One region of the Streptomyces sp. NPDC047841 genome, then DNA from elsewhere that is predicted to be linked to it. Evidence: riboswitches for the same ligand, from Rfam matches in the RefSeq annotation. Region 1 holds a riboswitch; each other region holds the start of a gene.

What was found. A riboswitch is a leader RNA that binds a small molecule or an ion and turns the genes downstream of it on or off. The one in region 1 is predicted to bind cyclic di-AMP.
Positions count from the first base shown of each region.
Region 2: it holds a riboswitch for cyclic di-AMP, as region 1 does, so the genes downstream of both, AB0947_RS02930 (transglycosylase SLT domain-containing protein) here and AB0947_RS02015 (M23 family metallopeptidase) in region 1, are expected to answer to the same signal.
Region 3: it holds a riboswitch for cyclic di-AMP, as region 1 does, so the genes downstream of both, AB0947_RS25290 (M23 family metallopeptidase) here and AB0947_RS02015 (M23 family metallopeptidase) in region 1, are expected to answer to the same signal.
Region 4: it holds a riboswitch for cyclic di-AMP, as region 1 does, so the genes downstream of both, AB0947_RS09155 (transglycosylase family protein) here and AB0947_RS02015 (M23 family metallopeptidase) in region 1, are expected to answer to the same signal.

Region 1 covers NZ_JBEYRP010000001.1:486,125-493,550, forward strand. The annotation lists gene AB0947_RS02000 (GNAT family N-acetyltransferase) at 1-638, opposite strand, end outside; gene AB0947_RS02005 (HPr family phosphocarrier protein) at 815-1,096, shown strand; gene AB0947_RS02010 (GntR family transcriptional regulator) at 1,302-1,988, opposite strand; gene AB0947_RS02015 (M23 family metallopeptidase) at 2,186-2,941, opposite strand; cyclic di-AMP (ydaO/yuaA leader) riboswitch at 2,954-3,114, opposite strand; gene AB0947_RS02020 (pitrilysin family protein) at 3,349-4,737, opposite strand; gene AB0947_RS02025 (pitrilysin family protein) at 4,734-6,137, opposite strand; gene AB0947_RS02030 (DNA topoisomerase IV subunit A) at 6,397-7,426, shown strand, end outside.
Region 2 covers NZ_JBEYRP010000002.1:81,017-88,442, forward strand. The annotation lists gene recQ (DNA helicase RecQ) at 1-1,210, shown strand, start outside; gene AB0947_RS02915 (M56 family metallopeptidase) at 1,263-2,201, opposite strand; gene fahA (fumarylacetoacetase) at 2,442-3,659, opposite strand; gene AB0947_RS02925 (HAD family hydrolase) at 3,892-4,704, shown strand; gene AB0947_RS02930 (transglycosylase SLT domain-containing protein) at 4,776-5,264, opposite strand; cyclic di-AMP (ydaO/yuaA leader) riboswitch at 5,270-5,451, opposite strand; gene AB0947_RS02935 (polyprenyl synthetase family protein) at 5,995-7,005, shown strand; gene AB0947_RS02940 (DUF2092 domain-containing protein) at 7,262-7,426, shown strand, end outside.
Region 3 covers NZ_JBEYRP010000015.1:19,101-26,526, forward strand. The annotation lists gene trmB (tRNA (guanosine(46)-N7)-methyltransferase TrmB) at 1-109, shown strand, start outside; gene AB0947_RS25280 (PrsW family intramembrane metalloprotease) at 152-1,447, shown strand; gene AB0947_RS25285 (aldo/keto reductase) at 1,523-2,467, opposite strand; gene AB0947_RS25290 (M23 family metallopeptidase) at 2,564-3,601, opposite strand; cyclic di-AMP (ydaO/yuaA leader) riboswitch at 3,613-3,778, opposite strand; gene AB0947_RS25295 (PP2C family protein-serine/threonine phosphatase) at 3,982-5,202, opposite strand; tRNA gene AB0947_RS25300 (tRNA-Met) at 5,327-5,400, shown strand; gene AB0947_RS25305 (dihydrofolate reductase family protein) at 5,551-6,681, opposite strand; gene AB0947_RS25310 (MarR family transcriptional regulator) at 6,764-7,291, shown strand; gene ribA (GTP cyclohydrolase II) at 7,421-7,426, shown strand, end outside.
Region 4 covers NZ_JBEYRP010000005.1:83,347-90,772, forward strand. The annotation lists gene AB0947_RS09135 (Ppx/GppA phosphatase family protein) at 1-864, opposite strand, end outside; gene AB0947_RS09140 (DUF501 domain-containing protein) at 861-1,466, opposite strand; gene AB0947_RS09145 (septum formation initiator family protein) at 1,516-1,992, opposite strand; gene eno (phosphopyruvate hydratase) at 2,098-3,399, opposite strand; gene AB0947_RS09155 (transglycosylase family protein) at 3,695-4,462, opposite strand; cyclic di-AMP (ydaO/yuaA leader) riboswitch at 4,467-4,638, opposite strand; gene AB0947_RS09160 (transglycosylase family protein) at 4,822-5,925, opposite strand; gene AB0947_RS09165 (cytochrome P450) at 6,145-7,426, opposite strand, start outside.

The DNA of each region.
Region 1 (7,426 bases):
AGGAGCCGCCGTACGGAACGGGCCTCGGCGCGCTGCTCCCGCGCGCGCTGCACGGCGAGGGAGCGGTCGGTGGGTTCGAGGTCGAACTCCAGGCGGACGACGCCGTCCTCGAAGCTGCGCTTCTGGGTGTAGCCCGCGTCCGTGAACACCTTGATCATCTTGGTGTTGGCGGGCAGCACCTCGGCGGCGAAGCGACGGATGCCCCGCTCGCGCGCGACGGCCCCGATGTGCTCCAGCAGGGCGGAGGCGACCCCGCGGCCCTGGTGGGCGTCCTGCACCAGGAAGGCGACCTCGGCCTCGTCGGCGGGCGCGGACGCGGGCATGCCGTCGGTGCCGATGCGGTCATAGCGTACGGTGGCGATGAACTCGCCGCCGATGGTGGCCGCGAGTCCCACCCGGTCCACAAAGTCGTGGTGCGTGAAGCGGTGGACGTCCTTGGCGGAGAGCCGCGGGTACGGCGCGAAGAAGCGGTAGTACTTCGACTCGTCCGAGACCTGCTCGTAGAAACTGACCAGGCGGTCGGCGTCATCAACGGTGATGGGCCTGATGCGTGCGGTGCCACCGTCGCGCAGCACCACGTCCGCCTCCCAGTGGGCGGGGTACTGGTGCCGGTCCTGCCGGTCCGCCGAGGTCTGCATGGGCCCCAGAGTACGGCTCGCGTCCGACAACGGCGCGAGGCAGTCTGTGGAGGACGGGACGCCGGACCGAGGCCGCGGTCCGGTGCCACACCGGAGGGGACGGACGTCCGCTCCGGACACGCTTCACGGTATGGGAAACTGGTCTAGACAACCTGAACACCGAAGGGCAGCAACACATGGCTGAGCGCCGCGTCAACGTCGGCTGGGCCGAGGGCCTCCACGCCCGCCCCGCCTCCATCTTCGTCCGAGCCGCCACGGCCACAGGCGTCCCGGTGACGATCGCCAAGGCCGGGGGCAACCCCGTCAACGCGGCCTCCATGCTGGCCGTCCTGGGCCTGGGTGCCCAGGGTGGCGAGGAGATCGTCCTCGCCTCCGACGCCGAGGGCGCCGACGCCGCCCTGGACCGTCTGGCCAAGCTGGTCTCCGAGGGCCTGGAAGAGCTGCCCGAGACCGTCTGAGCGGGCACCGCACAGAACGCCGGAGCCGCGTTCGCCTTCCGGGGCGGCGCGGCTTCGCCGTATGCGGACGCACGCGACCCGATGCGCCGTCGGTTTACCCCCCGCCGCGCCGGCCGGCGCCTTCCGGGAATTTCTCGCACGACGAATTCGGGCAGCAGGAATTACCCGGCCCAAAAATAGCTCTCCTTTGTATACGGTGCGCTTGTTAATGCCGCGGGCCCGACATGTTTACGGCAGGTTGCGAAGTCCTCACGCGCTCCACGGCGAAAGAGAACCGCAGCCGGTGCGCGCCCGTCGCGCGCTCGGCGTGCAGCGTCGTGAGCGCCCGCGCGCGCTCGGCGTCGCCGCGGGCCACCGCGTCCACGATGGCAGCGTGCTCCGTCCAGGACTCGACCGGGCTGACCGGCGCCTCCACCGTGTACATCCACGCGATCTTGTGCCGCAGCTGGGTGAGCACCGAGGTCAGCGAGGCGCTGCCGGAGGCCTGGGCGAGCGTCTCGTGGAACCAGCCGCCCAGCGAGCGCAGGTCCTCGTTGCCGCCCCTGCGGGCCCGCTCCTGGCCCAGCCGGACCAGACCGCGCAGCACCTTCAGATGGGCCTCCGTGCGCCGCTGGGCTGCCCGGGCGGCGCCCAGCGGCTCCAGCAGCGTCCGCATCTCCAGCAGGTCGGCGGCCTCCTGCTCGGTCGGCTCGGCCACGCACGCGCCCGCGTGCCGGCGCGTCACCACGAAGCCCTCGGCCTCCAGGGTGCGCAGGGCCTCGCGCACGGGGACGCGCGAGACGCCGTAGCGGCGGGCCAGGACTTCCTCGGTGAGGCGGCTGCCGCGCTCGTGGACCCCCGCGACGATGTCGTCCCGGATGGCCGTGCACACCGAGTGCGCCGGAATACGCATGACCGACCTCCGCCTTCATCCCGGTGAAACGTCGACGATGGACGTGTGTTCCGCGACTCTATTCCAATGAGCCGGAATTTCCGACGGCGGACCCTAATTCATGGCTATTTTTTGGACAGCGGTCCGGCGGACACCGGGAAAAACAGCGAAAGCCCCGGCTCGGTGAGCCGGGGCCTCGGACAGCCGTGCGGTCGGTGTCAGACGTTCACGCCGTGCTTGCGGAGGTAGGCGACGGGGTCCACGTCCGAGCCGTACTCGGGGGTCGTGCGCGCCTCGAAGTGCAGGTGCGGGCCGGTGACGTGGCCCGTGGCCCCGGACAGGCCGATCTGCTGGCCCGGGACGACCTTCTGGCCCACCACGACGCCGATGGACGACAGGTGGCCGTACTGGGTGTACATGCCGTCGGCCATGCGGATCACGACCTGGTTGCCGTACGCGCCGCCCCAGCCCGCGGAGACGACCGTGCCGGAGCCCACCGCGTGGACGGCCGTGCCGCCGGCCGCGTGGAAGTCGATCCCGGTGTGCGCTCCGGAGCTCCACAGGGAGCTGCTCGCCTGGTAGGCGGTGGAGACGTAGGAGTGCGCGATCGGGGCGACGAAGGTGTTCAGCCGCTTGCGCTCGGCCTCACGGGCGGCCCGGACCTTCTCGGCGCGGATCTTCTGCGCCCGCTCGGCCGCCGCCTTCACCGCGGCCTCCTCGGCCGCCTTCTGCTCGGCGGCCTGCTGCTGCGCGGCGGCCTGCGCGTCGATCTCGTCGGCGACGCCCTCGGACACGGCGACGACCGGGGTGAGGCCGGTCTGTTCCGCGGTGTTCCCTGCGGCGAGCGCCGGGGAGGCGGCGAGGGTGCCGATCACACCGGTGGTGGTGAGGGCCGCGACGCCGGCCGCCTGGGCGGTGGTCCGCTTGACCCGGCCGGGCTTGCGGTGCTTCCCGGTGGCGCACATGAACGCCATGAAGTGGCTGGTCCTTTCCTTCCCTCTCGCCTACCGGGTTAGCTGACGGGTTCGGAGCAGGAAGGTCTCCTACGGGCCCCCTCGCACACGCGCGGACGCCCGATTCACCCCAGGGACGGTGGGTCCCCGGCTCCCCTGGCTCGCGCCGTACGGGGACTCGGCGATGACTGTCCGGTGCCGCGGGTGCGGCGCACTGCCTGACGAACAGCCCGGACGAAGCTACGCAAGCACGCTGTCAGTCCTCAAACGCATCCCGCCTTTTGTAGCGCATCCCACAGGGCAGACAGGCAACCTCCGCCCCAAAACGGGCATCTGAGCAAGGGAGTGGAACAACGTGGGGCCCTGACGACCCGTAGGTCACCAGGGCCCCACGCGCGCGTGCCGTCGTCCGGCCGCCGCGGTGCCGTCTACTCGGCCGCCACCACGGTCACTTCACCGATGCCCAGCGCCTCCACCGGCGCCTTGATCTGCGACGCGTCACCGACGAGGACGGTCACCAGGCGGTCCACCGGGAAGGCGTTCACGACGGCCGCGGTGGCCTCCACCGTGCCCGTGGCCGCCAACTGCTGGTACAGCGTCGCCTGGAAGTCGTCGGGCAGGTGCTGCTCGACCTGGTCGGCCAGCGTGCTCGCGACGGCCGCCGCGGTCTCGTACTTCAGCGGCGCCACACCGACCAGGTTCTGCACGGCGACGTCCCGCTCGGCGTCGGTCAGGCCGTCCGCCGCGACCGTGCGCAGCACCTTCCACAGGTCGTCCAGCGCCGGGCCGGTGTTGGGGGTGTCCACGGAGCCGCTGATGGCGAGCATCGCCGCGCCCGTGCCGTCCGGCGCGGACCGCATGACCTGCCCGAAGGCGCGCACGCCGTAGGTGTAGCCCTTCTCCTCGCGCAGGACGCGGTCCAGGCGGGAGGTGAGGGTGCCGCCGAGGCAGTACGTGCCGAGCACCTGGGCGGGCCACACCCGGTCGTGCCGGTCGGGCCCGATCCGGCCGATGAGCAGCTGGGTCTGGACCGCGCCGGGCCGGTCCACGATGATCACGCGCCCGGTGTCGTCGGCCGTCACCGGCGGCACCGGCCGGGGCTCGCCCGGGGTACCGGTCCACGCGCCCAGGGTGTCGTCGAGCAGCGCGTCCAGGTCGGCGCCGGTCAGGTCGCCGACGACGACCACGGTGGCCGTGGCGGGGCGCACATGGCGGTCGTAGAAGGCGCGTACGGCCGCCTCGTCGATCTTCTCGACCGTCTCCTCGGTGCCCTGGCGCGGACGGGACATGCGCGAGGTCGCCGGGAACAGCTCCTTGGAGAGTTCCTTGGCGGCCCGGCGGGAGGGGTTGGCCAGCTCGTGCGGGATCTCGTCCAGGCGGTTGCGGACCAGCCGCTCGACCTCGCTCGCGGCGAAGGCGGGCGCGCGCAGGGCGTCGGCGAGCAGGCCGAGGCCCTTGGCCAGGCGGGAGGCCGGCACCTCCAGGCTCAGCCGGACGCCGGGGTGGTCGGCGTGCGCGTCGAGGGTGGCGCCCGCACGCTCCAGCTCGGCGGCGAACTCCTCGGCGGAGTGCTTGTCGGTGCCCTCGGAGAAGGCCCGCGCCATGATCGTGGCGACGCCGTCCAGGCCGGCCGGCTCGGCGTCCAGGGGCGCGTCCAGCAGCACCTCGACGGCGACGACCTGCTGGCCCGGGCGGTGGCAGCGCAGCACGGTCAGGCCGTTGTCCAGCGTGCCGCGCTCGGGCGCCGGGAACGCCCACGGCTTGGCCTCGCCGGGCCGCGGCTGGGGGTGGAAGTCCATGGTGGCGAGCTCGGTCACTTGGCCGTCTCCTCGTTCTCGGTCTCGTCGCGGCCCGCCTCTACGGTCGCTTCCTGCTCCGGGTCCTCGGGGACCCCGGCGTCCGGGGCGTCCTGCGGGGACTTCGGCTCGTAGACGAGGACCGCGCGGTTGTCGGGCCGCAGGCGGGCCTCGGCGACCTCCTGGACCTCCTGCGGGGTCACCTCCAGGACGCGCTGGACGGCGGTCAGGGCCAGCTGCGGGTCGCCGAACAGGACCGCGTACCGGCACAGTTCGTCGGCGCGGCCGGCGACCGTCCCGAGCCGGTCCAGCCACTCGCGCTCCAGCTGGGCCTGGGCGCGCTCCATCTCCTCGGGCGTGGGGCCCTCCGCGGCGAAACGGGCCAGCTCCTCGTCGATGGCGGTCTCGATGACCGGCACCTCGACGTCACCGGAGGTCTTCACGTCCAGCCAGCCCATGGAGGGGGCACCGGCCAGGCGCAGCAGGCCGAAGCCGGCCGCGACGGCCGTGCGGTCCCGGCGCACCAGCCGGTTGTACAGGCGGGAGGACTCGCCGCCGCCCAGGATGGTCAGGGCGACGTCGACCGCGTCGCACGCGCGCGTGCCGTCGTGCGGGAGCCGGTAGGCGGCCATCAGGGCGCGCGCCGGGACCTCCTCCACCACGACCTCGCGCTTCTGCTCGCCGATGACGTCCGGCAGGGAGCCGTCGCGGGGGGCGGGCTTGCCGTCGTGGGACGGGATCGAGCCGAAGTACTTCTCGATCCAGGCGAGGGTCTGCTGGGGGTCGATATCGCCGACCACGGAGAGCACCGCGTTGTTCGGCGCGTAGTAGGTGCGGAAGAACCGGCGGGCGTCCTCCAGGGTGGCCGCGTCCAGGTCCGCCATCGAGCCGATCGGCGTGTGGTGGTACGGGTGGCCCTCCGGGTAGGAGAGCGCGGTCAACTTCTCGAAGGCGGTGCCGTACGGGACGTTGTCGTAGCGCTGGCGGCGCTCGTTCTTGACGACGTCCCGCTGGTTCTCCATGGACTCGTCGTCCAGGGCGGCCAGCAGCGAGCCCATGCGGTCGGCCTCCAGCCAGAGCGCCAGCTCCAGCTGGTGGGCCGGCATGGTCTCGAAGTAGTTGGTCCGCTCGAAGCTGGTGGTGCCGTTCAGCGAGCCGCCGGCGCCCTGCACCAGCTCGAAGTGGCCGTTGCCCTTGACCTGCGCCGAGCCCTGGAACATCAGGTGCTCGAAAAGGTGAGCCAGGCCGGTACGCCCCTTGACTTCGTGGCGGGAGCCGACGTCGTACCAGAGGCAGACCGCCGCCACCGGGGTCAGGTGGTCCTCGGAGAGCACCACGCGCAGACCGTTGGCCAGGCGGTGCTCGGTCGCTGTCAGGCCCCCGGAGCCTGCCTCGGCTGTGGTCGTGTGACCCATGGGCATGTACGTCCCTTCGCGAGCGGAGGCGGTTGATGGAAACCGCGGTTTTCCTGCCGTTCCTGCCACTGTATGCAAAGCGTGCGGGGCCTCGGCGAAGTTCCCGCGGGGCGTACGCCCACAGCGGATCCCGGGACCCGCCCGGGACCCGGTCCCGGCTCCCGGCGCAGCCCGCTGAACCGGGTCGTGGCACGGGTTGTCACTGCCTCGGTCCACAATGGTCGGCGTCAGTTCCGTCCATCCTTTCAGCAAGGAGCCGGCAGCGATGGCCCGCCGCAGCACGAAGACCCCGCCGCCCGACGATTCGTTCGAGGAGAGGATCCTCGACATCGACGTCGTGGACGAGATGCGTGGCTCCTACCTGGAGTACGCGTACTCGGTCATCTACTCGCGCGCCCTGCCGGACGCCCGTGACGGCCTGAAGCCGGTGCACCGCCGGATCGTGTACCAGATGAACGAGATGGGCCTGCGCCCCGAGCGCGGCTACGTGAAGTGCGCCCGTGTCGTCGGCGAGGTCATGGGCAAGCTGCACCCGCACGGCGACGCGTCGATCTACGACGCCCTGGTGCGCATGGCGCAGCCGTTCTCCATGCGCGTGCCGCTGGTCGACGGCCACGGCAACTTCGGCTCGCTGGGCAACGACGACCCGCCGGCCGCCATGCGGTACACCGAGTGCCGGATGGCCGAGGCGACGAGCCTGATGACCGAGTCGATCGACGAGGACACGGTCGACTTCGCGCCGAACTACGACGGCCAGGAGCAGGAGCCGGTGGCGCTGCCCGCCGCCTTCCCGAACCTGCTGGTCAACGGCTCCTCGGGCATCGCGGTCGGCATGGCGACGAACATGCCGCCGCACAACCTGCGCGAGGTGATCGCCGCCGCCCGCCACCTGATCCGCAACCCCAACGCGGACCTGGACGCGCTGATGAAGCACGTCCCGGGCCCGGACCTGCCCACCGGCGGCCGGATCGTCGGCCTGGACGGCATCCGGGACGCGTACGCGACCGGCCGTGGCACCTTCAAGATGCGCGCGACGGTCTCGGTCGAGCCGGTCACCGCCCGCCGCAAGGGCCTGGTGGTCACCGAGCTGCCGTTCACGGTCGGCCCCGAGAAGGTCATCGCGAAGATCAAGGACCTGGTCAACGCGAAGAAGGTCCAGGGCATCGCCGACGTCAAGGACCTCACCGACCGCGAGCACGGCCTGCGCCTGGTCATCGAGATCAAGAACGGCTTCGTGCCCGAGGCGATCCTGGAGCAGCTGTACAAGCTGACCCCGATGGAGGAGTCCTTCGGCA
Region 2 (7,426 bases), on a different contig from region 1:
CCACGCGGGCCTGGAGGCGGCCACGCGCGCGGCGCACCAGGCCCGCTTCCTGCGCGAGGACGGCCTGGTCGTGGTCGCGACCATCGCCTTCGGCATGGGCATCGACAAGCCGGACGTACGCTTCGTCGCCCACCTCGACCTGCCCAAGTCGATCGAGGGGTACTACCAGGAGACCGGCCGGGCGGGCCGCGACGGCCTGCCGTCCACGGCGTGGATGGCGTACGGCCTGAACGACGTCATCCAGCAGCGCAAGCTGATCCAGTCCGGCGAGGGCGACGAGGCGTTCCGCCGCCGGGCCGCCGCCCACCTCGACGCCATGCTCGCGCTGTGCGAGACCGCCCAGTGCCGCCGTGGACAGCTGCTCGCCTACTTCGGTCAGGACCCCGAGGCCGCGGCCTGCGGCAACTGCGACACCTGCCTCACCCCGCCCGAGACCTGGGACGGCACGATCGCCGCGCAGAAGGTGCTGTCGACGGTGGTGCGGTTGCAGCGGGAGCGCGGGCAGAAGTTCGGCGCGATGCAGATCGTCGACATCCTGCTCGGCAAGCGCACCGGCAAGGTGATCCAGTTCGACCACGACCAGCTGTCCGTCTTCGGCATCGGCCAGGACCTCTCCGAGGGCGAGTGGCGCGGTGTCGTCCGGCAGCTGCTGGCCCAGGGGCTCCTCGCGGTCGAGGGGGAGTACGGCACGCTGGTGCTCACGGAAGCGAGCGGCTCGGTGCTGCGGCGGGAGCGCGAGGTGCCGCTGCGCAAGGAGCCGAAGAAGCCGGCCGCCTCCCGGTCGCGTTCCACCGGCTCCTCCGGGGGCGACCGCAAGGCCAAGGCCGTCGCGGCCGAGCTGCCCGAGGCACTGCTCCCCGCCTTCGAGGCCCTGCGGGCCTGGCGCGCCGAACAGGCCCGGGAACAGGGCGTCCCGGCGTACGTCATCTTCCACGACGCCACCCTGCGCGAGATCGTGACCCGGTGGCCCGGCTCGGTGCGGGAGCTGGGCACGGTGAACGGCGTCGGCGAGAAGAAGCTGGCGACGTACGGCGAAGGGGTGATCCAGGTGCTGGCCTCGCTGGACGGGGCTGCCGCGGCCGAGGACACCCCGGCTGCCGAGGCCACCCCGGCCACCGGCAGCCATGATGCCGGCAGCCAGGACGTCGGCAGCCAGGACGCCGAGTGGCCCGACCCGGTGGACGAGCCGGAACCGGACGACTGGATATAAGCAGGACGGCCGGCGACGCCCAGGGGGAGTACCAGGCGGTGCCGCCGGTCCCTCAGGACAGTGCCGTCAGGCCCGGGGCGAAGGTGATCAGCAGCGGGAGCAGCGGCACCAGCGCGGCCACCGTCGTCGTCAGCGCGCGGTGCCGGCGCAGCAGCCGGGGAGGCGGCTCCAGCAGGCGGTCGACGCGTTCGCCGAGGAGGCGGCGGCTGGAGTCGCAGGACAGCACACCCCGGTGCTGGTTCAGCTCGATCAGGGCCAGGGCCGTGGTGAGGTGCCCGCAGCGCCGGGAGGCCGTGTCGTCCGCGGCCAGCTCGACCAGGCGGTGCGTCTGGTCGCAGAAGTGGGCGAACAGCGGCACGCGCGGGAAGCCCGTGGCGAGGGCGGTGGACAGGTGCAGCAGCCAGTCGTGGTGGGCGCGGGCGTGTCCGCGCTCGTGGGTGAGGACGGCGTCCAGCTGAAGGTCGGTGAGGCGGTGCAACGCACCTGTGGTGACGACGAGTTGGGGCCGGTGCCCCGGCATCCACCAGGCGTCCGGGTACTCGTCCTCCAGCACCAGCATCGGCCCGCGCGCCGCCGGCAGCCCGGCCGGCAGCTCGGGTGCGCGCTCGCGCAGGTGCGCCCGGGCCTGGCCGCGGCTGCGGCGGGCCTCGACGAGTTCGCGGGCCAGCATCGCGGTCGTCCAGGCGGCCCCGCAGGCCAGCAGCACGGTGAGCGCGGCGGCCCACACCGGCGCGGTGGACAGGTCGTAGGCCGCGGTGACGGCGGGCGGCGCGGGCGCGAACACGCGGTCGCGGACGGTGTGGAAGACGGCCGCCGCGCCCAGGACGAGCGCGGTGAGGCAGCACAGCAGGACGGTGGCGACGAGGCACTGCCACACCCACAGCGCGACCACGGGTTCCCGCTCGGGCCAGGCGGCATGGGTCAGCGCGCGCGGCGCCGGTACGGCGGCCGTCAGGGCGACGACGCTCAGCAGGAGCAGGCAGACAGTCATGCCGGGGCTCCGGTTCCTGGTCGGAGAGTGGGCGGGTGACGGTGGTGCCGGGCACGCGTCACGCGACGGCGGCTCGCGCGTGATGCGTGTCCCCGTCAGTATGACGAAGACGGGCGGCCGGAGTCAGGTGCCGACACCGATCCGCCGTCGACCGGCCCGGGTCCACGCCCCCCGGCCGCCCCGGAAGCGACCCGGCCCGCCCGGCGCGTTACCCGGCCCGCCCGGCACCCCTGCGCAGGGTCAGGCCGGCACCACGCGCCCGCTGACCTCGCCGAGCCCCACCCGGCTGCCGTCCGGGCCCGGGGCCCATGCCGACAGGGTGACCACGTCGCCGTCCTCCAGGAAGGCCCGCTTGCCGTCGGGGAGTTCGAGGGGGTCGCGGCCGTTCCAGGTCAGTTCCAGCAGGGAGCCGCGCTGGCGTTCGGTGGGGCCGCTCACCGTCCCGGAGCCGTACAGGTCGCCGGTGCGCAGCGAGGCGCCGTTCACGGTCATGTGGGCGAGTTGCTGGGCGGCGGTCCAGTACATGGTGGAGAAGGGCGGTTCGGAGACCACGTGGCCGTTGACGGCGACCGAGATGCGCAGGTCGTAACCGCCGGGCTCGGTGCCGGGCGCCGAGTCGTCCAGGTAGGGCAGCAGCGGGTGCGTACGCTCGGGAGGCGCCACGCGCGCGTGCTCCAGCGCCTCCAGCGGTGTGATCCACGCCGACACCGAGGTCGCGAAGGACTTGCCGAGGAACGGGCCGAGGGGGACGTACTCCCAGGCCTGGATGTCGCGCGCGGACCAGTCGTTCAGCAGGCACAGCCCGAAGACGTGCTCCCGGAAGTCGCCGAGCGCGACCGGGGCGCCGAGCCGCGACGGCACGCCCACGACGAAGCCGACCTCGGCCTCGATGTCCAGCCGGATCGAGGGGCCGAAGACGGGCGCGGGGTCGGCCGGGCCCTTGCGCTGCCCGCACGGGCGTACGACGTCCGTGCCGGAGACGACGACGGTGCCGGAGCGGCCGTGGTAACCGATCGGCAGGTGCTTCCAGTTGGGGGTGAGGGAGTCCTCGGCGTCGGGGCGGAAGATCCGGCCGACGTTGCGGGCGTGGTTCTCCGAGGCGTAGAAGTCGACGTAGTCCGCGACCTCGAAGGGCAGGTGCAGGCTCACCTCGGACAGGGGGTGGAACAGCGGCTCGACGGTCGCGCGGTGCGCCGGGTCGGTGACCCAGGACGCGACGGAGCGCCGTACGTCCGACCAGGTGGCGCGGCCGGCGGCCAGCAGCGGGTTGAGGGTGGGCCGGGCGAGCAGCGGCTGGTGGGGCGAGCCGAGCGCGGCGGCCGCGGCGCCCGCGTCGAGGACGTGGTTCCCGAGCCGGACGCCGATCCTCCGCTCCGTGCTGCCGGAGGGCGAGAACACGCCGTAGGGGAGGTTGTGCGGACCGAAGGGGTCGCCCTCGGGGACGTCGAAGGGGGGCATGGGGTGCTGCCTCACTCTCATCCGGGCCATGCATGGCACTGCGTTCCATGTGGTCGGGCCACACGTTACGGCCGAGGCGCGTGTCTTGGGCAGTGCCTCACCCGGGGCTCGGCAGGTCTGGGCCGAGCGGTGCCCATCGCGCCAACAGCGGTGAGCGGTTGGGCGGGAGCGGCACGTAAGTGCGGGGAACGACAGATGAGTCGGCGGGGCGTGCTGTCCGTATTCTCTGATCATGGCACCCACCCCGGCATATGCACTGATCGCCACCGACCTGGACGGGACGCTGCTGCGCGGCGACGACACCGTCTCGGACCGGTCCCTCGCCGCGCTCGCGCGGGTGGCGCGGGCCGGTGCCCGCCACCTGGTGGTGACGGGCCGCCCGGCCCCGCGGGTGCGGTCGCTGCTCGCGGACCTCGGCGGTGCCGGGCTCGCGGTGTGCGGACAGGGGGCCCAGGTCTACGACGCCGCGACCGACCGTCTGCTGTGGTCCGTCCGGCTGGACCGGGAGCTGGCCGAGACGGCGCTCGGCAAGATCGAGGCGGAGGTGGGGGAGGTCTACGCGGCGGTCGACCAGGACGGCGTGGACGGGCTCACGCTCATCGAGCCCGGCTACCGGATGCCCCACCCGACACTGCCCGCGGTGCGGGTCGGCCGGCGGGACGACCTGTGGTGCGCGCCCATCAGCAAGGTGCTGCTGCGGCACGCCACCCTGTCCGACGACGAGCTGGCGGCCGTGGCCCGCGCGGCGGTGGGCTCGCTCGCGACGGTCACGATGTCGGGGCCGGGCACGGTGGAGCTCCAGCCGTGCGGGGTGACGAAGGCGACCGGGCTGGCGCTGGCCGCGGAACGGCTCGGGATCGCCGCCGAACGGGCCCTCGCGTTCGGCGACATGCCCAACGACATCCCGATGTTCGACTGGGCCGGGCGCGGTGTCGCCATGGCCGGCGCGCACCCGGAACTGAAGGCGGTGGCCGACGAGGTCACCTCGTCGAACGAGGACGACGGCGTCGCCGTCGTCCTCGAACGACTCTTCCCGACCGGCTGACCGGCTGACCGGGACACCGGCAGCGCCCGGTCAGGCGGCCGGCCGGTGCCCGGTCAGGCCGCCGGTGCCCGTCAGTACGCGCCGAACACGTTGTCGATGGACCCGTACCGCGCGGCCGCGTAGTTGCAGGCGGCGGTGATGTTGGCGACCGGGTCGTAGATGTCGAAGGACGTCCCGGCCACGTGGTACGCGTTGAACGTGGGGTCGATGACCTGGAGCAGGCCCTTGGACGGGATGCCCTTGGCGGCGTTGGAGTCCCAGAGGTTGATGGCCTTCGGGTTGCCCGAGGACTCGCGGATGATGTTGCGGTGGATGCCGTTGTACGTGCCCGGGATGTGCTTCTCGGCCATGATCGCCAGTGACTCGCGGATCCAGCCGTCGAGGTTGTTCGGGTAGCCGGCCGGGGTGGTGGCCGGCGTGGTGGTGGTGCGGGGGGCCGCGGAGGCGTCGGCCGCGCCGATGAGCGGCAGGGCGAGGACGGCGGCACCGGTGCCGACGGCGGTGAGCGCGCGGACCAGGCGGCTGTTCCGGGTACGGCGGGGCTGGGCGACAGCAGACATGGGGGCGTTCCTCTCCGGCGCCTGCGAGGTGAGCTGTCGGGTTCGGGCGGGGAGATGCCCGGCCGTGCCCCTGACGGAGGCATGGCTTCACCCCTAGCCGTCCCGGCGCGGCGTGTGCCGTTCCGGACCGGCGGCTTACCTGGGTCCCCCGCTCCTGCCGTACGAATGAGTTCGTCGATGGGTATGCGGGCGGCGGCAGGATTCGGCGTCCGCCCGACGGCCCGGAACGTATGCGAGAGCACATGTCGGGAACAAGGGCCGGATTCATACAACGTGCGATTTGACCTTGATCGATGCCGTATGAGGTGCTTGATCCTTTGCGGTTGCCAATCCTCAACTCGCCGACACGGCAAGGGGTTGCGAGAACCGGGCCGGGCGGCCGGGCCGGCCGGGCGCGTGACCCAACTCACGAAATGGCAAACAGTTTTAAATCGGATATGAGGGATTAGGGGGATTTGCACCGGAAGTCGGGGTGGTGGCGGAACCTGGCATATGGGGGGCGTCGTTGCCGAGGCGAGGGCACAGTGTCCGGATTACTCTTATATGGATAAAAATCCGCTCACACTGTGTGATCAAAACCATGCCGGTCATGATCCGGTATCGCCCAGGCTGGACCGGTGGGCGCTATCGGTGATCGAAACAGGACCGGATACGCTGACTTGAGTGATGGCAGCGACCTATCGACAAACCGTGTAACCGCCAGCAGACACCAGCAGACAGGAGACCCCTCGTGACCGTCGTCGGGCCGTTCGGGCTGAGCGTGCGGGACCAGGCTCTGGAAGCCGATGTCCAGGCCGGATTGGCGGCTGTCGAGGAAGGCTTGCTCGAAGCCACCAAGAGCGAGGTCCCGTTCATCACGGAGGCAGCGCAGCACCTGGTGCGGGCGGGCGGGAAGCGGTTCCGGCCACTGCTCGTGATGCTCGCGGCCCAGTTCGGCGACCCCTACGCCCCGGGCGTGGTGCCCTCGGCCGTGGTCGTGGAGCTGACCCACCTGGCCACGCTGTACCACGACGACGTCATGGACGAGGCGGCCGTACGGCGTGGCGTGGACAGCGCCAACACCCGCTGGGGCAACTCCGTCGCGGTCCTCACCGGCGACTTCCTCTTCGCCCGCGCGTCCCAGATCCTCGCCGACCTCGGTCCCGAGGCGGTCCGGGTGCAGGCCCTCGCCTTCGAACGGCTCGTCACCGGCCAGATCCTGGAGACCGCGGGTCCCTCGGACGGCCGAGACCCGGTCGAGCACTATCTGGACGTGCTCGCCGGCAAGACGGGCTCCCTGGTGGCGGTGTCGTGCCGGTTCGGCGCGATGATGTCCGGCGCGGACGAGACGGTCGTCGACGTCCTCACCCAGTACGGGGAACGCCTCGGCGTCGCCTTCCAGCTCGCGGACGACGTCCTGGACATCGCCTCCGACTCCCACGAGTCCGGCAAGACCCCGGGCACCGACCTGCGGGAGGGCATCCCGACCCTGCCGGTGCTCCGGCTGCGCGAGCGGGCCGCCCGGCTGGGCCTGGCCGAGGACGTCGCGCTGTGCGCGCTGCTGGACTCCGACCTCAGCGACGACGCCCGGCACGCCGAGGCGCTGGCCGCGCTGCGCGCGCACCCCGCGCTGGAGCAGGCCCGCCGGGACACCGTGCGGTACGCGGAGGAGGCGCGGGCCGCGCTCGCCCCGCTGCGCGAGTGCGATGCCAAGGCGGCGCTGATCGAGCTGTGCGACGCGGTCGTGCACCGCGCCGGCTGACCGGGCCGGTCACCCGTACGGGCCCCGGCGTCCGGCGCGACCCCTACGGGTCGGGCGGAGGAACCACCGCCGGATGTCATACCGCAGGTGTAGACGGAGTTGGCTCCGTGGTCTGACGCTTGTGCACAGCCGATTTGGTCAGATGGACATCACGGAAATCACCACTCCTCACCGTTTCGGGTGAGAATGGCGGCTCAGGGTGGACCAGCGGACCAGGGTGAGGACAGCCGCCGCCGACGACGGAGGTAAGGCACACATGGCACCGTACGAATCCGACGACGCAGTGGGCGCCGCGCGGGACGAGCACCCGCGCTCGGGCCGGCGCAAGGCCGCCCGGTACGCCGTGCCGGTCGCGGTGGTGGGGGTGGCGGCGGCCACGATCGGGCTGGTCCCGGCGCTCGCCGACTCCGGTGACCCCGAC
Region 3 (7,426 bases), on a different contig from region 1:
GTTCCGGCCGCTGACCCGTTTCGAGGGACAGGGACTGGACAAGGGTCATGTGGTGAACGACCTGCTGTTCCGGCGCGTCCCGCACAGCACCGCTGAGCTGGGCCGATAATCCGCTCCAGCCCCTCGTCCCGCCACCGTTAGGGTCGATGCCGTGGCCACCAGTCCTCCGTTTCCGACGTACCCCCCGCGCCCCGGCGACGGTGTGCTGCGCCACCCGCACTGGTGGCAGCGCCGGTGGGTGCGGTACGGGGCACTGAGTTCCCTGCTGGCCCTGTCCGGCCTGGTCATCCTCGCGCTCGTACGGCGGCAGACGGGCACGGAGGGCTTCCTCGTCGGCCTCGGACTGGCCGTACTGCCCGTGCCCTGGCTGATGGCCGCCTTCCGGTGGCTGGACCGGGTGGAGCCGGGCCCCTGGCGGAATCTGGTCTTCTCCTTCGCCTGGGGGGCCTGCGCGGCGGCGCTGATAGCCATCGTGGCCAACAGCTTCGCGACCAAGTGGATCGCCACCTCGACCGCGGACCCGGCCAGTGCCGACACGCTGGGCGCCACCGTGATAGCGCCGATCGTGGAGGAGTCCGCGAAGGCCGCCGCCGTCCTGCTGGTGTTCCTCTTCCGCCGGCGTGACTTCACCGGGATCGTGGACGGGGTGGTGATAGCGGGCGTCACCGCCACCGGGTTCGCGTTCACCGAGAACATCCTCTACCTCGGTACGGCCTTCGGGACCGACCAGCTCACCGGCGACCGCGGCATCGCCTCCGTCACCGCCGCCACCTTCTTCGTGCGCATCGTGATGTCCCCGTTCGCGCACCCCCTGTTCACCGTCCTCACCGGCATCGGCTTCGGCGTCGCCGCGCTGTCCGCCGAGCGGCAGCACGTGCGGCGGGTGCTGCTGCCGGTGGTGGGGCTGCTGCTCGCGATGAGCATGCACGCCTTCTGGAACGGCTCCTCCACCTTCGGCGAGTACGGCTTCTTCGCCGTCTACGGCGCCTTCATGGTGCCCGTGTTCGCGGTGGTGACCTGGCTGGCGGTCTGGACCCGGCAGCGGGAGCTGCGGACCGTGCGGGCGGAGCTGCCCACGTACGTGCTGGCCGGGTGGCTGGGCCCGGCCGAGCCGTTCGCGCTCGGGTCGATGCGGGCGCGCCGGATGGCCCGGGACTACGCCCGGCACCACCACGGGCGCCAGGCCGCGCGGGAGGTGGCCCGGTACGAGGCGTACGCGACCTCGCTGGCGTTCCTGCGGCACCGGGGGCGCGGGGGCAAGGCCGGCCCCGACTTCGTCGTCCGGGAGCGTGAGCTGCTGGACGAGCTGTGGAAGCGCAGGGACGTGGCCCGGCCCGCGCTGGAGTACGCGAGCAGGGCGTCGGTTCCCGCGCCGGTGTTCTGGGGGCCGGCGCCGTACGGGTATCCGGCGGTGCCGTACCCCGCGTACAACCCGTACCGGACGTAGTCCCGGGGGCTGACGGGGTTTCTTCGGCACCGCCGGGCCGCGCGGTGCCGGGATGATCCAGAGGAAAGACCGCAGCTAGGCGGACGCCTCCGTCAGCCGGGTCACCTCGGCCTCCGTCAGCTCCAGCTCCGCGACCCCCAGCAGCGCCGGGAGCTGTTCCACCGTCCTCGCCGAGGCGATCGGGGCCGTGACCGTGGGCTGGGCGGCGAGCCAGGCCAGGGCCACCGTGGCGACGGGGGCCCCGTGGGCCGCGGCGATCTCGTCCAGGGCCGCGAGGACCTTCTGGCCGCGCTCGGACTCCGCGTGCTTCCGGGCTCCTTCGGCGCGGGCGCTGTCGACGGTCGTACCGGGCCGGTACTTGCCGGTGAGAAAGCCCGAGGCGAGGGAGAAGTACGGGACGGCGGACAGGCCCTCGCGGGCGACGAGGTCCTGCAGCGGGCCCTCGTAGGTGTCCCGGGAGACCAGGTTGTAGTGCGGCTGGACGGCGACGTAGCGGGCGAGGCCCTCGCGGTCGGAGAAGTCCAGGGAGGCCCGCAGCCGCTCGGGGCTGATGTTGGACGCGGCGATGTGCCGGACCTTCCCGGCCCTCACCAGCTCGTCCAGCGCGCCGATGATCTCCTCGACCGGCACCTCGGGCTTGTCGAAGTGGGTGTAGTAGAGGTCGATGTGGTCGGTGCCCAGCCGGCGCAGGGAGGCGTCGGCGGCGGCCTTGATGTTGGCCGCGGACAGGCCCTGGTACTCCGGGTGCTGGCTGACCTTGGTGGCGATGACGACTTCGGAGCGGTTGCCGCGGGCCTTGACCCACTTGCCGATGATCGTCTCCGACTCGCCGCCCTGGTTGCCCTCGATCCAGGCGGAGTAGGAGTCGGCGGTGTCGATGAAGTTGCCGCCCGCGGCGGTGTAGGCGTCGAGGACGGCGAAGGAGGCTTGTTCGTCGGCGGTCCAGCCGAAGACGTTGCCACCGAGGGAGAGCGGGAAGACCTCGAAATCGGAAGAGCCGAGTTTACGAAGCGATGTCATACGTCAAGGCAACACCGGCGGCGGGTGATCGCATCCCGCCGCCGGCACGGAGTCCCCGTCAAGATCTCGCAAAGGTCCCTGCGCGGGACGGGACCGTCAGGGGTTGAGGCCCTTGCCGCGCAGCCACGCCATCGGGTCGATGCCGGTGGGCTGGCCGTCGGGGTGGACCTCCATGTGGACGTGCGGCCCGGTGACGTTGCCGGTGGCGCCGACGCGGCCGATGACCTCGCCGGTGGTGACCTTCTGGCCGACGGAGACGCTGATCGAGGACTGGTGGCAGAACCACAGCTCGGTGCCGTCGTCCAGGGTGAGGATGGTGCGGTAGCCGTAGGAGCCGGCCCAGCCCGCCTCGGTGATCGTGCCGCTGTGCACGGCCTTGATCAGGGTGCCGGTGGGGGCGGCGAAGTCGAGACCAGTGTGGTAGCCGGAGGACCACATCCCGCCGGCCTGGCCGAAGGTCGAGGTGATCGTGTACGAGGAGGTGGGCAGCGTGTATTGCTCGGCCAGCTTCGCCAGCCGCTCCTCCTCCGCCTTCTTCGCGGCGGCGGCCTCCGCCTTCTCCTTGGCCGCGGCGGCCTGGGCGGCGGCCTCCTTCTCGGCCTGGGCGGCGGCGTCGGCGCTCTGCTTCTCGGCGGCGGCGACCGCGGCGGCGGTGGCCCTGCTCTGGGCCTGGCCCTGCTGCTGCTCGGCCTGGGCCATGATCCGGTTGCGCAGTGCCTCGCCCGCGTCGGCGCTGTCCTCGCCGGCGGCCGTGGTCACACCGACGGTGCTCAGCGTGGCCGTGGCGGCCTCGGCCGGGTGGGAGTCGGCCGAGTGGTCGTGGAAGAGGGAGCCGACCGAGGGCAGGTCCGGCAGGGAGAGGGAGACCGGCGGCTTGCCGGTGTTGGCGCTGGCCATGCCGCCCGCGCCGACCGCGGCCATGACGCCGACGCCCAGGACGGTGGAGCTGCGCGCGAAGCCGCCGCGCTGCTTGGCGACGCGATGCCGGCCGCGCACCGGGGCGACGGACTCCTCGGTGGGGTTCCACTCCTCCCAGGGGCCCTCCTCGGCGCGGTAGGCGCCGTACCCGAAGGTCTCGGGCTCGCGCTGAGCCGGTATGTACGGGGCTTCTGGGGCAGGCCGGTTGGACGCCACGCGGGCGTACTCCTTTCCTTCCTTTCGCCTACCGGGTTAGCTGACGGGTTCGGAGCAGGAAGGTCTCCTACGCGCGTATACCGGTCGTGGACTCGACGAGTTCACGACGGCATTCGCGTGATTCACCCCAGGGTGGTGGTTCCCCGGCTCCCTCGCGGGATTCGGCGCGTGCGCACGGAGCCGCCTCTTGTGACGGCTGTGACGACCGCGCTGCGTTATCGAACGTTAATAGACCCGACAGTCACTTTCCAAGCCGTTCGGCTTGATCATTCACGTCTTTACCGGCGGAGCTATCGGCCACTACTCCGCCAAAACGGGCGAGTTGACCGAGCGTCCGGCCCGTTCAGCAGTCACTTTCGGTTTTGATGGTGACTCAGATGTTATGCGCACGGCGGTCGCCCGGTCACCTTCGGTGACGGTCCGGGCCGCCGCACGGCGAGCAGCGCCATGTCGTCGGCCATGCCGCCCCCGGAGTACCGGCGCGCCTCCTCGGCGAGCCGGCCGACCAGCGCGGCCGGGCCGGCGAAGGCGCGCCCGGCGAGCCGCCGTTCGGGGTCGTAGAACCGGCCGTGGGCGTCCCGGGCCTCGGACAGGCCGTCGGTGTGGAACAGCAGGGTCGCGCCGCTCGGGAAGGCGGTCTCGGTGGCCCTGTCCGGCCACATGCCGAGGTCGCCCATGCCGAGCGGCAGCGCGGGCTCGGCGGGCGCCAGGGTGCGCAGGGTGCCGTCGGCGTGCAGCAGCAGCGGCGGCGGATGGCCGCGGTTGACGATCCGTACGAGGCCGTCGCCGTGCGGGAGTTCGGCGAGGACCGCGGTGGTGAACCCCTCGAAGGCGTCGATCCCGTCGCGCCGGGTGCCCTCGCGGGCCAGCGCCCGCTCCAGCCGCCCGGCGACCGCCTCCAGCGTGGCCTCCTGCTCGGCCGCCTCCCGGAACGCGCCGATCACCACGGCCACCGCGGCGACCGCGCCCATGCCCTTGCCGCGCACGTCCCCGACGACCAGCCGGACGCCGTAGGGGCTGTCCTGCACGGCGTACAGGTCGCCGCCGATGAACGCGTCCTGCCGTGCCGCCTCGTAGCAGGCCGCGATCTCGTAGCCGCCGATCCGCTCGTCCGGTTCCGGCAGGACGGCCCGCTGGGCGGCCTCGGCGATCTCGCGGGCGGAGGCGAGCCGCCGGTCGCCCCGCCGGACCACCCGGTTGATGGCGACGGCCAGCAGGGCGACCGTCGCGACGGTGACCACGTCGGTGAGGGTGCCCACGGCGGGATGGGCCCCGGCGTGGGTGTGCACGGCGTAGGCGGCGGCGAGGGAGAGGAGACCGGTCAGGACGGTGGTGCGCAGCGAGGACAGGGGCGCGGCGACCAGCGGGGCCGCGGTGAAGAACGGGACGGCGGTGAAGTCGTCCGGGGCGAGCAGGCCGTACAGGACACCGCAGACGACGAGCAGGGCGGGCAGGGCGCGGGCCAGGGCGCGGGGGCTCGGGCGGCGGCGGGCGCGCGCCGGCACCGGTTCGTCACCGAGCCCCGGGTCGGGCACGGGGTCGCCGGGGAGCCGGCCGCCCGCCCTGGCGTACAGGCTGTCCTCCACCTTTCCAGGGCGCACCGCGTGTCTCCCGCTTGTCCGACGTACCTCCAGGTTTCCGGGCCCCGGGGCGGGCGGCGACCGGTGTGGGCCGAAAGGGGTGTGCGAGCGGTCCCGCGCATGGCGTACACTGGAGTCACAACGACGCGGGGTGGAGCAGCTCGGTAGCTCGCTGGGCTCATAACCCAGAGGTCGCAGGTTCAAATCCTGTCCCCGCTACTGAAGGCGCAGGGCCCGGAATCCCCAGGATTCCGGGCCCTGAGTCGTTCTCGGCCCACTGCGGCGCCCCGCGGGGGCGCGGGGAGCCGCGCGACCGGCCGCGACGCACCCGCGCCCGCCCGCCAGGCACCCCGGCGGGCGGGCGGGCGCTCACAGCAGATGGGCGTTCGGTGCCTTGGCCAGCTCCTCCAGCTCGGGCAGCACGACGACCCGCGCGCCCCGGGAGGCCAGGACCCCGCTTCCGTCGGCCGCCGCCACGAACGTGTCCGGCTCACGCCAGGCGGTGACCACCCTGCGCACCCCCGCCCGGAGGATCAGCTCGGCGCAGGGTGCCGGCCGGGACGCACGCCGGGCACAGGGCTCCAGGCTGCTGTACACGGTGGCACCGGCCAGCCGCGGGTCGTCCGCGCCGATCTTCGCGAGCGCCGCCTCCTCCGCGTGGACGACGGGATCGGCGCCCTCCCGCGAATGGCCGCGGGCCAGCTCCGTGCCGTCGGCGGCCACGACCACCGCACCGACGCTGAACGCCGTCTCCGACGGCGGACACAGCGCCGCCAGTTCACAGGCGGTCCGCAGCCAGTGGCGGTCGGCGGCGGTGGCGACCGGCCCGGTGCCGGGGGCCGTCGGCACGTACCGCACGAGCACGACGTCCCCTATCCGGCGGGTGTCGAGCAGGCGCAGCCGTCCGGGCTGGTAGGCCCCCGGCCCGAACAGGCGGGGCGCCGCGGGATCGCCGACGAACAGCGGGGCGAGGACCAGCTGGAGTTCGTCGGCGAGGCCCTGGTGCAGCAGCTGGGTGTGGACCGTGCCGCCGCCCTCCACCATCAGGCGGCCGACGCCGCGCACGTCGTGGAGGTGCTCCAGCAGGGCCCGCCAGTCCAGGTCGGGACCGAGCGGGACGACGTCGGCGCTGCGCCCGAGGCGGCGGGCGGCCCGCTCGGCGCCCCGGTCGGTGGTGTAGACGATCTTGTCGCCGCCGGTGTGCCAGAACCTGGCGTCCGGATCGAGGTCGCCGGTGGCCGTGACCGTGACCTTCAGCGGGTACTCCGGCTCACCCCGCGCCACCCGCTCCGCGCGCCGCTCGGCGGAGTTGACCAGCAGGCGGGGGTTGTCGGCGCGGATCGTCCCGGCGCCGACGAGGATCGCGTCGGCCGAGGCCCGTACCGCGTCGACCCGGTCGAAGTCGGCCGGGCTGGACAGCAGCAGGCGGTCGGGGCCGGTGTCGTCCAGGTAACCGTCGAGGGAGACGGCGGCGGACAGCAGCACGTACGGCAGGGGCATCGGCGCCCTCTCTTCCGGAGGCGGAGCTCACCCGTCCGGCGGACGAGCTGGTTCAAGTTTTAAACAAACTTACACTGGGGGCATGACGACCCGCTGGCTCACGCCCGACGAGCAGCGCGCCTGGCGCGCCTACATGGCCGCCTCCCGTCTCCTGGAGGACGCCATCGACCGGCAGCTCCAGCAGGAGGGCGGCATGCCGCACCTGTTCTACTCGGTGCTGGCCAACCTCTCCGACGCCCCCGACCGGCGGCTGCGCATGACCGATCTCGCCGAGACGCTGAAGATCACCCGCAGCCGGCTCACGTACGTGGTGACCCGGCTGGAGCGGGACGGCCTGGTGCGCCGGGAGAACTGCCGCTGGGACAAGCGCAGCTCGCTCGCCGTGCTGACGGACGAGGGGGTGGCCGTCCTGGAGCGTACGGCGCCCGGGCACGTCGAGACGGTCCGCAGCACCCTGTTCGACCGGCTGACCCCGGAGCAGGTGGGGCAGCTCGAGGAGATCTGCACGGGGATCGCGCGCGGGCTGCAGGGCGAGGACGACCGGTGCGGCGCCGAGGACGTCCCCTGGCGGCGCCGTTCGTCGTGCTCATCGCCCTCGGCATCCTCCTGAGCGGGGCCCCCGGGCGTCCTGCCGAGCGGGCCGGGCCGCCGGGTCCGCGATTGCTTTAACTTTTAAGCAGAGGTAGGGTCCCTGCGAACCGCTGCTTCAAATCTGAAGCAACTGTCTCGGAGGACCCGCATGCCC
Region 4 (7,426 bases), on a different contig from region 1:
CAGCGCGAGCAGGACGAGGGCGCCCGCGCCGATGACGTCGACCCGGCCCGGGTGCAGGGACGGGATCGCGGCGCGCTCGGCGTGCGTGGAGCGCAGCAGCCGTTCGGTGATCTCGCGCACCCGGTCCCGGGAGACCCGGGAGTGGTGGATGCGCGCGGAGTCGTACGCGGGCAGCTCCTGGGCGATGGCGGACACCGTGGTGACGGACCCGGCCAGGCCCACCAGGGTGTGCGCCTCGCGCAGCGGGACCGACTGCTCGGCGAGGTCCAGGGCGGCCTCGATGTCGGCCCGTATGGCGGCGATCTCGTCCTCGGTGGGCGGGTCGCTCACCTCGCCGCCGTGCACCAGGTGCCGCTCGGTCATCCGCACGCAGCCGACGTCCACCGAGCGGGCGGCGCGCACGTGGTCGTCGCCGACGACGAACTCGGTGGAGCCGCCGCCGATGTCCACGACCAGGTAGGGCCGGGCGAGGCCGGCACAGCCGGTGAGCTCCTTCGTGGCACCCGTGAAGGAGAACTCGGCCTCCTGGTCACCGGTGATGACCTCCGGTTCGACCCCGAGGATGTCCAGCACCCCGCGCACGAACTCCTCGCGGTTCTCGGCGTCGCGGGAGGCGGAGGTCGCGACGAAGCGCAGGCGCTCGGCGCCGTGCTCCTTGATGACCTCCGCGTACTCACGGCAGGCGGCGAACGTGCGCTCCAGCGCCTCGGGCGCGAGCCGGCCGGTGCGGTCGACGCCCTGGCCGAGCCGCACGATCGTCATCCGGCGGTCCAGGTCGGTCAGTTCGCCCGTCGCCGGGTCGGCGTCCGCGACCAGCAGACGGATGGAGTTGGTACCGCAGTCGATGGCGGCGACACGGGTCACTGGCCGTCCTCCTCGATGGGCCGGACGGCGAAGTACCCCGAGCCGTCCTCCGTGTTCTCCGTCTGCCGGCCCTCGCCGGCCGGCACGCCGGGCAGCGTCACGCAGGCCCCCTTGCGCCACCACTCCGGCAGCATCGCCAGGGCCTCGTCGCCGAGCGGGTTCACGCCCGGGCCGGCGGCCAGCGAGTGGGCGACGAGCACGTGCAGGCACTTCACCCGGTCCGGCATGCCGCCCGCGCTCGGGAAGCCCTGGAGGACCTCGATCTCGTCCCGGCGGCGGACGTAGTCCTCGTGCGCGGCGCGGTACGCGGCGGCCAGCTCGGGGTCGCGGCCCAGCCGCTCGGTCATCTCCTTCATCACGCCGTTCGCCTCCAGCGTGCCGATGGCGGAGGACGCCTTCGGGCACGTCAGGTAGTACAGCGTCGGGAAGGGCGTGCCGTCGGGCAGGCGCGGCGCCGTCTCCACGACGTCCGGCTGACCGCACGGGCAGCGGTGCGCGATGGCCCTGAGGCCGCGCGGCGGGCGGCCCAGCTGCTGCTTGAAGGCCTCTACGTCCGCGTCGGTGGGCTCGGTGCGCGGAGTGGGCGGCGGAGGGGTTTCCATGACTGCTTTCAGGGTGGGTTGGTGTCGGTTGCCGGACCGGGCGAGCCGGTCACTGGTCGGAGGCGTCGGCCTTGTCGACGCCTTCCCAGACGTTCGTGTACCAGGGCCGGCGGGCGGCCCCGAGGTCCGCGCGGGACTGCCTGGCGGCGCCCGGGTCGACCACCACGTACCCGGTCTCGCCGGGCATCACGTAGTGCAGCCGGCGGCGGATCTGCTGCTCGGCGTAGGCGTCGTCCTGCCAGCGCGCCTTCAGGTCGCGCAGCTGCTCGACGCGTTCACGGGCCTGCTGCCGCTGCCGCTCCAGGTCGGCGATCTGCTCGCGCTGGGAGACGTACTGCCGCATCGGGTAGGCGAGGGCGACGATCATCGTGCACAGCACGAGCGCGAGCAGGGCCGCGCGGCCGGTGAGCCGGGAGCGGCGGGCCTGCCGCTTGGTCTGGGAACGGTAGACCCGGGCCGCGGTCTGCTCGCCGAGCAGCCGCAGCCTGGTCGCGGTGGAGAAACGGTCCCGGTCCCTCACGGCCATCTGGCTCTCCGCCTCCCCTTTCACACGCGCGTACGTCCCCGGACACGGTACGGGACCGAGCACGGGGACGTACGTACGACTGGCTGAGCCCTACGCCAGGATGGGTCAGCCCTTGGAGATCCCGCCGCGGAAACGCGGGAACGCGCTGCGGCCCGCGTACACCGCCGCGTCGTCGAGGATCTCCTCGATGCGCAGCAGCTGGTTGTACTTGGCGACGCGCTCGGAGCGGGCCGGGGCGCCGGTCTTGATCTGGCCGCAGTTGGTGGCGACGGCCAGGTCGGCGATGGTGACGTCCTCGGTCTCGCCGGAGCGGTGCGACATCATGCACTTGAAGCCGTTGCGCTGGGCCAGCTCGACGGCGTCCAGGGTCTCGGTCAGCGAGCCGATCTGGTTGACCTTGACCAGCAGGGCGTTGGCGGCGCCCTCCTCGATGCCGCGGGCGAGGCGCTCGGGGTTGGTGACGAACAGGTCGTCGCCGACCAGCTGGACCTTGTCGCCGAGCTTGTCGGTGATGACCTTCCAGCCGGCCCAGTCGTCCTCGAACAGCGGGTCCTCGATGGAGACGAGCGGGTAGGCCGCCACGAGCTCCTCGTAGTACTCCGTCATCTCGGCGGCGGAGCGCTCCTTGCCCTCGAAGAGGTACTTGCCGTCCTTGTAGAACTCGGAGGCGGCCACGTCGAGCGCGAGGGCGATCTGCTGGCCGGCGATGTAGCCGGCCTCCTTGATGGCCTCCAGGATGAGGTCGAGGGCCTCACGGTTGGAGCCGAGGTTCGGGGCGAAGCCGCCCTCGTCGCCGAGGCCGGTGGACAGGCCCTTGCTCTTCAGGACCTTCTTCAGGGTGTGGTAGACCTCGGTGCCCCAGCGCAGGGCCTCGGAGAAGGACTCCGCGCCGATCGGGGCGATCATGAACTCCTGGATGTCCACGTTGGAGTCGGCGTGCGAGCCGCCGTTCAGGATGTTCATCATCGGCACCGGCAGCAGGTGCGCGTTCGGGCCGCCCAGGTAGCGGAAGAGGGGGAGGTCGCTGGCCTCGGAGGCGGCGTGCGCGACGGCGAGCGAGACGCCGAGGATGGCGTTGGCGCCGAGGGAGCCCTTGTTGTCGGTGGCGTCCAGGTCGAACATGGCCTGGTCGATCAGGCGCTGCTCGGTGGCGTCGTAGCCGACCAGCTCGGGGCCGATCTGCTCGATCACGGCGAGGACGGCCTTCTCGACGCCCTTGCCCTGGTAGCGGTTCGGGTCGCCGTCGCGGAGCTCGATGGCCTCGAAGGCGCCGGTCGAGGCGCCGGACGGGACGGCGGCACGACCCGTGCTGCCGTCGTCGAGGCCGACCTCGACCTCGACCGTGGGGTTGCCTCGGGAGTCCAGGATTTCCCGGGCTACGACGACGTCGATGGACGGCACGAGCATCTCCTTCTTGGATGTGACGCTGGAAGTGCGGGGCGGTGTGCCTTACGGCTGTGCCTTGCGACTAGAGCCTAACCGTCCCGGGGGCGTCGGCCACCGACCGACCGTCCCGTGGACACGCCGACGGTACCTTTTGTTTCTCGCCGAAACAAAGGGTTCCGGGCCGGTGGACGCAAAAAGCCCCGCCCTGGTGCGTACGGGGGAACACGCACCGGGCGGGGAGCCCGTGGGGACGGGGGTACGGCCCGCTGGGGGCCTTCAGCGGGCCCGCGCGCGGGCGCGGGCCGCCGGGCGGGTCTTACTTCAGGTGCAGCTGCTGACCGGGGTAGATCAGGTTGGCGTCCTCGACGATGTCCTTGTTCAGCTCGAACAGCTTCTGCCAGCCGCCCTGCACGTGGCGCTTGCCGGCGATGGAGCTGAGGGTGTCACCGGTGACGACCTTGTACTCGCCGTCGCCCTTCTTGACCTTCTTGCCGGTCGGGGTGGTGACGGTCTTGCCCTGGCCCTTGCTCGCGCTCGCGGCCGGACGCTCGGCGGAGCGGGAGGCGGCCTGCTCGCCGGTGGAGCGGGTGGCGGTGGAGCTGCCCGAGCCCGTGGAGCTGCCCGAGCCGGTGGAGGTGCTGGAGCCGGTGGAGGTGCTGGAGCCGTTGGAGGTGCTCGGGGTGGAGGTGCTCGGCGCGGAGCCGTTGTACGGAGTGCCGGACAGGCCCGTGCCGCAGACCGGCCAGGCGCCCTTGCCCTGAGCGGCGAGGACCTTCTCGGCGACGGATATCTGCTGCGCCTTGCTCGCCTTGTCGGCGGTGCCGGCGTACTGCGTGCCGCCGTACGCGGCCCAGGTGGAGGCGGAGAACTGCAGACCGCCGTAGTAGCCGTTGCCGGTGTTGATGGACCAGTTGCCACCGGACTCGCACTGGGCGACCGTGTCCCACTGGGAGGCGGTGGCGGCGGAGGCGTTGCCGGCCGCCATCAGCGGAGCGGCGACGGCGGCACCGGTGACACCGGCGAGCGCGACGGCGCGGACGGCCTTGGACGGACGACGGTGCTTGCCCTTGCTGGAAAACAGCATGGATCGATCCCCTCACCGACGCCTGCGAGGTGAGCTGTCGGGTTCGGGCCGGTTGAGTTGCCCGGCCGCACTCCGCTCACGCGGGTGCGGCTTCACCCCGAGCCGGTTCCGGCATCAACTGCCGGGCCCGGCACCTACCTTGGGTCCCCCGCTCCTGCCTACGGCGCTTGACGCGACGACTGTTCCCGGGCAACCGCTGGCAGGATTCGGCGTTGCGGCTGCCGGGGCTCGTGGTGACGAGCGATCACGACCGTAGACACGCGATCCGCGGAATATCAAAGACGATCAGGGCTTCTGAGACTCATCCCACACTTTCGCCAAACCGGACATTAGGGCGCTAAGCGGGACGCCAACTCCCCCTACTTCGCGCCCGTTTCGCCCCCGACTTCCAGGGTCTGACCGGCACTGATGTGATTCGGGTCGGTCCCGATGGCCTTCTTGTTGCCGGCGTACAGCGCGCGCCATCCGCCGTCGACGTCAAGGGAGTCGGCGATGGAGGCCAGCGTGTCGCCCTGACGGACCGTGTACGTGTCCGTGTCATGGGAGGCGTGCCGGCCGGAAGACGCGGCGTTCTGACCGTTTGTCACGCTTTCGCCCCCGCTGCCCTCGTCCGCGCTCGGGCCCCGGTGGCGTCCGCCGCCGAGGGACCCGGTGTCGACCAGGCTCCAGGAACCGGCGGCCTGCTGCGGGTCGTTCCCGACCCCGGTGTCCGGGGTGGCGGTGGGCACGCTGCCGGTTCCCTGCGGGCTTCCGGCGTCCGGAGTGGTGGACTTGTCGGACTTGGGGGTGTCGGTACCTGTCGAACCGGTGGCCGTACCGGCGCCCTTGTCCGGCTTGGCGCTCGGAGTGGTGGTGGCCTCGCCCGAGGAGGACCCGGCCCCGGAGCCGGAGTTGGCGTCGGAGTCCGCGTCCGCGGAGGGCGACGAATCCGGCAGACCGGACGAGCCGGAGCTGCCGGAGGAACCGGATGTACCGGAGTTGCCCCCCGATCCGGACGTTTTACCCGAACCGCCCGTACTGCCCGAACCGCCCGCGCTGCCCGAACCGCCTGAACCGCCGACGCCCGTGTCGACGTGCGTCGAACCCGAGCCCTCGGTGAGACCGGACAGCAGGGCGCAGGTGGCCCAGGGCGTGGTGCCCTTGTCGGCGAGGATCTTCTCGGCGACGGCGATCTGCTGGTTGCGGCTCGCCTGGTCGGGGCTGGCCGCGTACTGGCCGCCGCCGTAGGCGTTCCAGTCCTCCTGCGAGATCTGCAGGCCGCCGTAGTACCCGTTGCCGGTGTCCGCGCTCCACGAGCCGCCGCTCTCGCACTCGGCCACCTTGTCCCACGTGGTGCCGTCGGCCGCGTTGGCGCTCGCCGCGCCGAGCAGCGGGATGGCGATGGCGGAGCCGGTCACTCCGGCCGCGACGAGGAGAGCCGGGGCCTGGCGGGGGCGACGGTGTCGGCCGTTCCCGGAGAGCATGCAGAAGCCTTTCGAGCGACAGCAGGACCGGCGCGGCGGACGGAGCCGGTCGCCGCGCTGATGGGTGAACGTATCGGCAGACGATCACTTGTCACAAGTTCATGCCGCACAGATCACGTGAAGATCACAGAGGTGAACGTCTGTCATGTTCCCTTGCAGAAGCCTGTGCGGGGTCCTGCCGTACCAGGTCGGACGGTGTGTCCGGCAGGCGCGCGCTGTTCAGGCGCCGCCGGGTGTGAACTCCACCGGCAGGGTGCGCAGGCCGCGCATGATGAGTCCGCCGCGCCAGCGCAGTTCGGCCGGGTCCGCGGCCAGCCGCAGATCGGGCAGCCGGGTGAGCAGGGTGGCGAGCGCGGTCTGGCCCTCCAGCCGGGCGAGCGGCGCGCCGAGGCAGTAGTGGATGCCGTGGCCGTAGCCGAGGTGCTGGTTGTCGCGGCGGGCGAGGTCCAGCACGTCCGGGTCGGCGAACCGCTCCGGGTCCCGGTCGGCGGCGGCGAGGACCACGAGCACCGGGTCGCCCGGCGCGATCCGCTGTCCGCCGATGGTGAGCGGCTCGGTGGCGAACCGCCAGGTGGCCAGCTCCACCGGGCCGTCGTAGCGCAGCAGTTCCTCCACGCCGGTCGCCAGCAGGTCCGTCTCCCGGCGTGCCAGGGACTCCTCCAGCCTCCGGCGCTGCGCGGGGTGTGTGAGCAGGGCGTAGGTCCCGTTGCCGATGAGGTTGACGGTGGTCTCGAAGCCGGCGAACAGGAGGATGAAGGCCATGGCGGCGGCCTCGTTCTCGGTGAGGTGCTCGCCGTGGTCGGAGGCGCGGATCAGGCCCGAGATCAGGTCCTCGCCGGGCGCGGGCTCGGCGGGCAGTGCCTCGCGCTTCTTGTGGATGAGCTCGGCGAGGTAGCCGCGCATCTTCTTCACCGACCGGGCGACGCCTCCCCGGGGGCCTCCGCCGTGCCGGATCATCATGCCCGCCCAGTCCCGGAAGTCGTCCTGGTCTTCGCGCGGGACGCCGAGCAGGTCGCAGATGGCGTAGATGGGCAGCGGGAAGGCGAACTCGTGGATGAGGTCGGCGGAGCCGCGCCGGGCGAACTGGTCGATGAGGTGGTCGGTCAGCTCCTGCACCCGGGGCGCGAACTCGGCGACCCGGCGGGGCGTGAAGGCCTTGCTGACCAGCCGGCGCAGCCGGGTGTGGTCCGGTGGGTCGATGTTCAGCAGATGCGTCATCAGCTCGGCCTTGCGCTCGCCGGGGATACCGGTCTTGCCCTTGGCGTGCGCGGGCTCGTCGTGATGCGCCGGGTTCTTGCTGAGCCGCTGGTCGGCCAGGGCCTGCCGGGCATCGGCGTACCGGGTGACCAGCCAGGCCTCGACCCCGCTCGGCAACCGCGTCCGGTGCACGGGGGCGTGCTCGCGCAGCCAGGCGTAGGCGGGATAGGGGTCGGTGGCGAACTCCCAGGTGAAGAGGGCGGGGGCCGGCTCGCCCGGGTGGGCGGACGGTTCGGCGAGGTGG